Regions from separate parts of the Peribacillus sp. NPDC096540 genome, predicted to be linked through region 2. Evidence: riboswitches for the same ligand, from Rfam matches in the RefSeq annotation. Region 2 holds a riboswitch; each other region holds the start of a gene.
What was found. A riboswitch is a leader RNA that binds a small molecule or an ion and turns the genes downstream of it on or off. The one in region 2 is predicted to bind preQ1.
Positions count from the first base shown of each region.

Region 1: it holds a riboswitch for preQ1, as region 2 does, so the genes downstream of both, ACQKMR_RS07300 (VUT family protein) here and ACQKMR_RS21215 (QueT transporter family protein) in region 2, are expected to answer to the same signal.
Region 3: it holds a riboswitch for preQ1, as region 2 does, so the genes downstream of both, queC (7-cyano-7-deazaguanine synthase QueC) here and ACQKMR_RS21215 (QueT transporter family protein) in region 2, are expected to answer to the same signal.
Region 4: it holds a riboswitch for preQ1, as region 2 does, so the genes downstream of both, queF (preQ(1) synthase) here and ACQKMR_RS21215 (QueT transporter family protein) in region 2, are expected to answer to the same signal.

Region 1 covers NZ_JBNNTG010000005.1:114,216-116,419, reverse strand. Annotated here, with positions in the region: gene ACQKMR_RS07310 (TolB family protein) at 1-28, shown strand, start outside; gene ACQKMR_RS07305 (hypothetical protein) at 535-690, opposite strand; gene ACQKMR_RS07300 (VUT family protein) at 705-1,247, opposite strand; PreQ1 riboswitch class I at 1,299-1,341, opposite strand; gene ACQKMR_RS07295 (TetR/AcrR family transcriptional regulator) at 1,616-2,185, shown strand.
Region 2 covers NZ_JBNNTG010000029.1:13,347-15,550, forward strand. Annotated here, with positions in the region: gene ACQKMR_RS21205 (hypothetical protein) at 1-213, opposite strand, end outside; gene ACQKMR_RS21210 (YbaK/EbsC family protein) at 477-998, opposite strand; PreQ1 riboswitch class I at 1,167-1,211, shown strand; gene ACQKMR_RS21215 (QueT transporter family protein) at 1,218-1,703, shown strand; gene ACQKMR_RS21220 (TVP38/TMEM64 family protein) at 1,824-2,204, shown strand, end outside.
Region 3 covers NZ_JBNNTG010000005.1:110,833-113,036, reverse strand. Annotated here, with positions in the region: gene queE (7-carboxy-7-deazaguanine synthase QueE) at 1-26, opposite strand, end outside; gene queD (6-carboxytetrahydropterin synthase QueD) at 19-489, opposite strand; gene queC (7-cyano-7-deazaguanine synthase QueC) at 489-1,151, opposite strand; PreQ1 riboswitch class I at 1,210-1,252, opposite strand; gene ACQKMR_RS07270 (methyl-accepting chemotaxis protein) at 1,447-2,204, shown strand, end outside.
Region 4 covers NZ_JBNNTG010000006.1:47,111-49,314, forward strand. Annotated here, with positions in the region: gene ACQKMR_RS08145 (EamA family transporter) at 1-636, opposite strand, end outside; PreQ1 riboswitch class I at 767-812, shown strand; gene queF (preQ(1) synthase) at 916-1,416, shown strand; gene ACQKMR_RS08155 (aspartate kinase) at 1,951-2,204, shown strand, end outside.

The DNA.
Region 1 (2,204 bases), on a different contig from region 2:
CCCCGAAGAAATTTTGTTGCCTAATTAATGAATAGAGTTTCCGACACCAATTATTGACGGTGCCGGAAGTTTTTTTTATGGGGTTACTCGTGAGTTTGGCTGGTTTACTCGTGAATTACCACGATTTACTCGTGAGTTTCTGTTTTACTCGTGAGTTTCTGTTTTACTCGTGAGTTTGGCTGATTTACTCGTGAATTATCACGATTTACTCGTGAGTTTCTGTTTTACTCGTGAATTATCACGGTTTACTCGTGAGTTTTCACGATTTACTCGTGAGTTTCTGTTTTACTCGTGAGTTTCTGTTTTACTCGTGAATTTCTGTTTTACTCGTGAATTATCACGATTTACTCGTGAGTTTTGCTGGTTTACTCGTGAATTATCACGATTTACTCGTGAGTTTCTGTTTTACTCGTGAATTATCACGGTTTACTCGTGAGTTTTCACGATTTACTCGTGAACCTTATTATTCACACACAAAAAAGAACCAAATTTGGTCCTTCCTTCTCGACTTATACAGATCGTTTCCTATTTATATTAATGTTTACGTTTATCATGATTGTCTATTCCCTTATGCTTCCGATAATTGGCGCAGGATAGCTTCATACAGTCTCCTTGGACATCCGGACCATATTTTTCACGAAAAGCTTCCAGGCAATAGCATCTATCTTCTTCCTTTTTGGGTCCATCCATTGAGAGCTTCCCTCCTATCCAGAGACAACGCGTTTCTCCTGTCTTAGATTGATCTGGCCCAACAGGGCTGCACCGATTGACTGAATAACTGTTTTAACAATGATTTGGCCAAAAACCGCAGCTGGTACGGCTTCCCATGGCAAAATGTTGGCACCTAGTGGGCTAAGTCCAATCACAACAAATATCACCGAATCGAAAAATCCTCCGACAATCCCGCTGTAAAATACTCTCCAACTCATCGGAAGTTTTAACCGGGTATAAATTTCCGTATCCGCTGTTTCTGCGACCACGAACGATAATGCGGAAGCAAATACAATCAATAACGTATCTCCTAATAAAAATGATACACATGCAGATAAAATAAGTGCAGTAACGATACACATATAGGTTTTCGCACGGCCGAATTTATTCTGGACCAGATCTCGAAAGATGAAGGTTCCTCCGATGAGCAATGTACCCATCGGAATGATGAATATGCCCAAATGTAATGGATCAAAAGCTGCTGTAACCACATTCGCCGTGACGATGGATACTAAATACAATAGAATTCTTAACATTTAATTCATTCTCCTTATACAGAAAAAACAGCACCCTAAGAAAGAGCACTGTTCCCCTTAGTTTTTTTGAGAGGGTAGCTAGAACCTCTTCCGCCGGAACGGATTATCATTTCCTTATTTATCGTAGCTTGAAAATGAATGGAAATCAAGAAGTTTCCACATTACCTATTTCTAAAACGAATTCAGTAAATACTTATTAATAATTGGACTTCTGGCTTGTGTTTCGAATTTAGTTACTACCTGTGAATGCTGCCGGCAGATTGATTGGAGTAGCTCCTGTCCAATCATTTAATTCTAGTATTTGACAATTACAAAACTCTACTATATGATTTAATTAACCACTGGTCAATAAATATGGAGGTGATACTATGTCACCAAGGAAATCAGAAGGAAAAGAATTATCTAAGGATATGGTATTGAATGAAGCCCGGAAACTTTTTGCATCCGTTGGGTATTCAAAAGTTTCAATGAGGCAATTAGCTAAAACATTAGATTGTAGTCATGGCGCCATTTATTATCATTTTAAAAATAAGGCTGAAATTTTTTATAGTTTGGTAAAAACGGATTTTTCTCTATTGAATAATAAAATAGATGATATCATCATAACTGAAAATAAGGCTTCTCAAAAAATAGAGAAGATATTACTATGCTTTATAGAGTTTGGGTTAACCCAGCAAAATCATTATGCAATCATGTTTTTATCTAAAGAAAAAGAAATTCAACATTTACTTCAAATTGATTCTAATAAAACATATGAAAAACTAATCAGTTCTCTTACTGACCTTACCGAAAATAAACTAAACCCCGCATTAATATGGTCTATTTTCCTTTCGCTCCACGGCTTTATAACTTTTTATATTAATACACAACTTTCATATCAAGATGTAAAAAGCTTAGCAAATTTTCACGTTAAAAATATTATAAAGAGTATTGTATAATTTTTTGCACATCATTGAC
Region 2 (2,204 bases):
CCTTTCGATATATCCGATAATTTCCCCTTGATCCTCCACAGCCAATATATCGAAATTCTTTTTTTCCAATTCTTTTTGTATCTCCAGTGCTAAATCGTTTTTATGGCAAAACTCAAGCTCTTGGGCGATGCTCTTAACCGTGATATTTTCTTCATAAAGAGTTTTAAGACTGAGATAACTGCTATTGTTTTTTTTATAGCTTTCATTGAACATCTTTTACCCTCCACTTACGAACTTTCTGAACGATTTGCCTATCCGCCATGTTGAACAAACCTCCCCTAATTAGACCGTTAATTTACATCTGCGGTCAACTTTTCAGAAGAAAATGGGAGCAAACCTATTCGGAACAAGTTAAAAGCTTACAACTAAAAACCCTGTAATAAAAAGAGAACAGGTAATGTTTCTCGTTATCAACAAATAAAGTCCACCCAAGTGGACTCATTTCCATTCTATGTGGTTCTTTTCGGTACGATAAATCAAAATCCATCAACTGCCTTACCTACTGCTGCTTCCTCATTCTGCTCTTCTCCCCACCCCTTACAAACATCCACCCAATCCTTTGCTCCTGAATAATCAAATAATTCAGCGAGTTTGAGTTCTATTGCAGAGTTCGCACTTCCGCATGCTGGGAATAATGACTCAAAGCGCTTCATCGACACATCAAGGAAAACATCTAGGTCATTTGCCAACCCAAACGGGCAGACTCCTCCAATGGCATGACCGGTCTGTTCAAGCACATCCTCAGCTGACAACATTCTTGCCTTGAAGCCGAACATCTGGCGAAATTTCTTATTATCCACTTTTGCGTCCCCAGCCGCTACAACCAAAATCGCATTTTCACCTGCCCCCTTAAAGGAAAGAGTCTTAGCAATCCGCGCAGGGGTAACGCCGATGGTTTCTGCTGCCTCAATCACGGTAGCACTCGATGTTTCGAACTCCATTACATCGCCTTCCCGGTCCCATTTTTTAAAATGGCTCTTGACACTCTCGATCGACATATTTTATCCACTCCTTTGAAGTACATGTAAAAATAATATCATCATTTATTGCAATAAATCAAAATCCTTTTAGACATCCACAGCTTGAAAACTCATTATTTTAAAACCATTCTTTACAAATTGACGAAACAAGCTTACATGGGATACTATTAATCTTCGGGCAAAAGCCTAAACGTGGTTCGTAACCATCCCACGATAAAAAACTAGGGAGAGAGTAAAATGAATGTTCGTACACTCGTGATAAGCGGGTTATTGGCCGCCTTATATGTGGTGGTCTCATTGGTGTTTCAACCAATTTCATTTGGAATATATCAATTTCGGGTTCCGGAAATATTGAATCATCTGATTGTATTTAATAAAAAATATATCTACGGTATCGTGGGCGGCGTCTTCATATCGAATCTGCTCTTTTCGCCGATGGTGCCATATGACTTGATATTCGGGGTTGGGCAATCTCTGCTTGCCTTATTGCTTGTCATTTTTGCCTCACGCTTCATAAAGAGCATTAAAGGACGGATGATCGTTACGATTATCTTTTTCACATTCACCATGTTTTTAATTGCAATCGAACTGAACCTTGCCCTGGGTTTTCCATTCTGGTTAAGCTGGATGACCACGGCTGTCGGTGAGTTCATCGTCCTTTTGGTTGGTGCGCCACTTATTTATGGAATGAATAAAAGAATTCAGTTTGAAAAGTGGCTTTAAAGGAATCTTCGCTTCTTGAACCCACTATAATGGAAAAGAGCTATCTGCTTCATGCGGTAGCTCTTTTTTCACCATTGAACATGAAGATGATAAACTATTAGTTAGAATGGTGGTGCCCTTTTGAAAAAAATAATGACCTTAATCGGTCTACTGGTAATAGTAATATTTATCGTTTCCAATGCAGAATTATTCACTATGGTTTGGGAAAGTGATTTGGATTCAGTTATAACCATATTGACAGAAAACCTTTTGCTTACTTTTGTTGTGACATTTGTGTTGATGATTGTCCAAAATTCTTTTACCATTATACCCTTAATTTTACTTCTAACCATCAATGTCACGATATTTGGATTCATCTATGGGTACCTATGGAGTTGGGTTACAAGTGTCGTTGCTTCAGGATTCATTTTTTATGCAGCCAGGCACTGGTTTCAGGCACTCCTCTTAAAGAAAATGGGCCCAAAATGGAAAGAATCCGTTGTAGAGCATGGCTTTATGTAC
Region 3 (2,204 bases), on a different contig from region 2:
ATTTCCATAACAGGCAGCTTACTCACTTTCCATCCACTCCCGTCTAGCTTCAGCATAACTCGTCGGCGTTTCATATAGACGAACAAATTCGACTCTAGCACCCTCATAATTCTTGGCTAAAAGGGCTTCGGCCATTTTTTCATAAATCCAGACAACCATATTTTCAGCTGTTGTATTCATGAGCGGCAGTGTTTCATTTAAATAACGATGATCAAGGTAGATTTCAATCTCATTTTTCCAAATTTCTTTGATATCACCAAAATCTATCATCAAACCGCGTGAATCCGTATATCCGCTCAATCCGAAAATAACCCTATAAGTGTGGCCATGCAAGTTCTTGCATTTGCCTTCATAGTCATGAAGGTGGTGCGCGGCATCAAAGGTGAATTCCTTGCTGACCATGACCCGCTTGCTTGAGTAGTTTAATTGATTCCGTTGAATATCTTTATCTATTTTTTGAAGCTTATCCACGATAGTAAAACCGTACATTATTTAAGCACCTGCCGTCTGCTTACATAGTCATCCAGCCCTTTTTTCCGAAGCTTACATGCCGGACACTCACCACAGCCGTCGGAAATAATCCCGTTATAACAAGTCAGAGTCTTCTCACGGACAAAATCGAACGCGCCAAGCTGATCCGCAAGCTCCCATGTTTCCTCTTTATTCAGCCACATAAGCGGCGTATCAATCACAAATGACTGATCCATCGACAAATTCAAGGTCACGTTCAACGATTTAATGAATACATCGCGACAGTCTGGATATCCGCTGAAATCCGTCTCGCAGACACCGGTGACAATATGCTTTGCCCCAATTTGACTTGCCAATACCCCCGCAAACGAAAGGAACAGCAAATTCCGCCCCGGTACAAACGTTGACGGCAGTTCCCCGTCTTCTCCATCCTCAACTGCGATTTCACTTCGCGTTAACGCATTCGGCGCTAGTTGGTTCAACAGCGACATATCCAGAATATGATGGGTAATGCCCAGTTCCTTAGCAATTTTTTGCGCGCATTCGATTTCCAAGCTGTGCCGCTGATTATAATCAAACGTAACCGCTTCTACTTCCTCAAATCGCTCCATTGCCCAGAACAAACACGTCGTACTATCCTGGCCCCCGCTAAACACAACCACTGCCTTTTCCTTCTTCATCATTTCTATAAAACTCCTTTTTACGGAAAAAAACAGTACCCTAAGAATAGAGTACTGTTTCTCCTTAGTTTTTTTGAGAGGGTAGCTAGAACCTCTTCCGCCTAGCGGAATATAATAATTTTCCAAATTAATAGTAACTTGAATATGAAAAGAAATCAAGATGTTTATATCAAACTGATTACAAGACCGAATGGAAAACTTTGTTATACAACATATCTTCCTTTACCTTCTTAAATATCCTATTATTTTTCCGATAAAAAGGGTAACAAAAATATAGTAAAAGGGGTTCATTAACTTGAAAAGTATTAAAGTAAAGATATTGGGGGCATTTTCACTCATCATATCTTTGTGTATCATCTTAGGAGCATTTAATATTTATAGTAGCAATAAGTCACTTGTACATTCCAAAGATATTATTAGCAATGAATTGCCGGTTCTTATTGATGAAGAACAACTACTCAATAATCTTGCACAAAGAAGCGCACTCGCAAGAGGCTATATTCTATTTGGCGACGAAAGTAATAAAGAGAGGTTCTTAAAATATACCGAAGAAAGCAAAGTCATTCAGGAGGATCTTTTAGCCTTAAATGATTCTGACAAAATGAAGGAATTGATTCAGAAAAGCGTGGATTGGAGAACAACTATTATTGACCGCGTATTTGCACAATATGATCAAGGAAATGAAGAACGTGCTATAGAAATACTAAAGAATGAAGTTGCACCAATAAGCAATGAATTGATGGATGGGTTCAGGGAGCTAGCTTCCGAACGCGAGAAATCGATTGTCGCTTCCGGAGAAATCGTCATTGCAAGTGGAGAATCAGTTAAAACGACAAGTATCATTATATCCATTGCCGCTGTCATTATCGGCCTTCTGCTAGCGTTTGTAACAGCCAATATTATTACAAAACCTCTCCTTAAAATTAGGGACAGAATGAAGGTTGTGGCGAATGGTGAGCTGAACCATGAACCTTTAAAGCACAATTCAAATGATGAAATTGGAGAATTAACGATGTCCTCCAACCAAATGCAGAAAAACCTTCGTGATACTCT
Region 4 (2,204 bases), on a different contig from region 2:
TTCCTGTAGCTTGATTTTTTCCTTTTTAAAGGCCAGAGCCGAAAGAAGATAAAGAGTTCCGCCTCCATACATTGATACCAGGATATCAAGGGAATTTAAATGAAGACGTGTTGATGTCGTCATAAGAATGCCGAGCACACCAAAAGATAAAATGGATAATAATGTGTGCATCATCCAAGGGACATATTGATGGTTACCTTTAGCATTAGGTGTATACTGAATGACTAATGTAGCAAGAAACATGCAGACAATTCCACTCCACTGCAAAGTAGAAATATGTTCGTGAAAAATTAAAGCTGCACAGAGAATGGGGAATATTGCATTCGCTGCGATTAATGGGGATGTCAAGCTTGCCGGCCCTTTTTCAAAGGCGCTTGCCATCTGGATATTACCATTAGCGTTCAGTACCCCAATGGCTCCACCAAGCATGATGGACAGCCAGTTAAACTGTAAACCATCCACAAATACTCCATAAGATATGGCTAAAATAAAAGCTGAAAAATAAAAGAAAAATTGGATATGTACTTTTGAGTAACCCTTTCCGCTACTCCATTTAAAAATGCTGTTATTGATTCCGAAACATAAACTCGTGATGAGGGCTGCAAAAATCCACATTGACGTAATCTCTTCTTTCATATAGGATAAACTTCTTCTACATTTTAAGCTGAATGCATGTAGGAATCAAACCAAATTTAAAAAGTAAGATTGACAGATTAGATATTTTTTTCTATATTTACTATGACAATTTTAAAATATTTCCCGATAAACGGGAGAGGTTCATAGCATCACCCTCTTAAAAAAACTATGGCTTTGATATTTTTCGCGAATCAACCATATCTTTGAGGAGATATGGTTTTTGTTATATAGAGGCCCATTTTATGAATCTCCCTGAAACGTGGAAGAGGAGGACTTTTTATGTCTGGAAGAAAAGAAGAAGAATTAAAAAAAGATATCACACTACTTGGAAATCAAGGGACAAAATATACATTCGACTATGCGCCTGAAATTTTAGAGTCGTTCGATAACAAGCATCCGAACCGGGATTACTTTGTAAAGTTCAATTGTCCGGAGTTTACAAGCCTATGTCCAATTACTGGCCAGCCGGATTTTGCGACCATTTACATCAGCTATATTCCTAGTGTGAAGATGGTCGAAAGCAAGTCTTTGAAACTCTATTTGTTCAGCTTCCGCAATCATGGTGATTTCCATGAAGATTGCATGAACATCATCATGAACGATTTAATCGAGTTGATGGATCCGAAATATATTGAAGTCTGGGGCAAGTTCACACCTAGGGGCGGAATTTCTATTGATCCATACACAAACTACGGTAAACCAGGGACGAAGTTTGAGGAAATGGCGAATTTTCGCTTGATGAATCACGACTTGTATCCTGAAACTGTAGATAATCGCTAAACATTAGAGGAGCCTCTAATGTGGTTGGAGCCCCTAGTCATCTTTCGAAAATGACTGTTACGAAGCCTATGCCTGGCAGTTGCAATGTACCTACCACCGAATGCAGAAGAAGAGGTTCTTCATTCTGTAATCAGAGCTCAGTAAGAAAGGGGCTCTTATGCAGTTATTGACAGGTACTAGGTTAGGGGAAAGCTCCACAGAAAAACACAGCTGCAAGGATGAAACCTATCGAGTGATTCCATGGATTCACTGATCCTAAAATATTTAATTTAACCCGTCAAAACAGAATCTAGGTATTTTGTTTTGACGTTTTTTTTTGAAAATGAACCGTTTAAAATGTGAAAAGTGCTACAAAGAAGAGGGATTATTATACGTTTTTCTGCATTCTCATTCAATAATTTTATCAATTTTGTCTTTATCAAAAATACAAGTGTCCTTGTATAACGGAATTAACTCTTGATTGTTTTGTCAAAACACGTAATAATAGGGAGAGTTGATTTTGACAGAATATTTTTGAAAATAGGGGATGTCGGGATGAAAGTTGCTAAGTTTGGCGGGAGTTCACTTGCGTCAGGTGAACAGTTAAAAAAGGTATTCGAAATTGTGGTTTCTGATCCTGAGAGGAAGATTGTTGTTGTTTCGGCTCCAGGAAAACGCAATTCCGATGATATAAAGGTGACGGATTTATTGATCGAAGTTGCTGAACAGCAGCTTCGCGGGGAGAACGGCCAGCTCTTGATAGAAGATGTGGTCACTCGATATGCAAGTATTGCTGAAGAATTAGATAT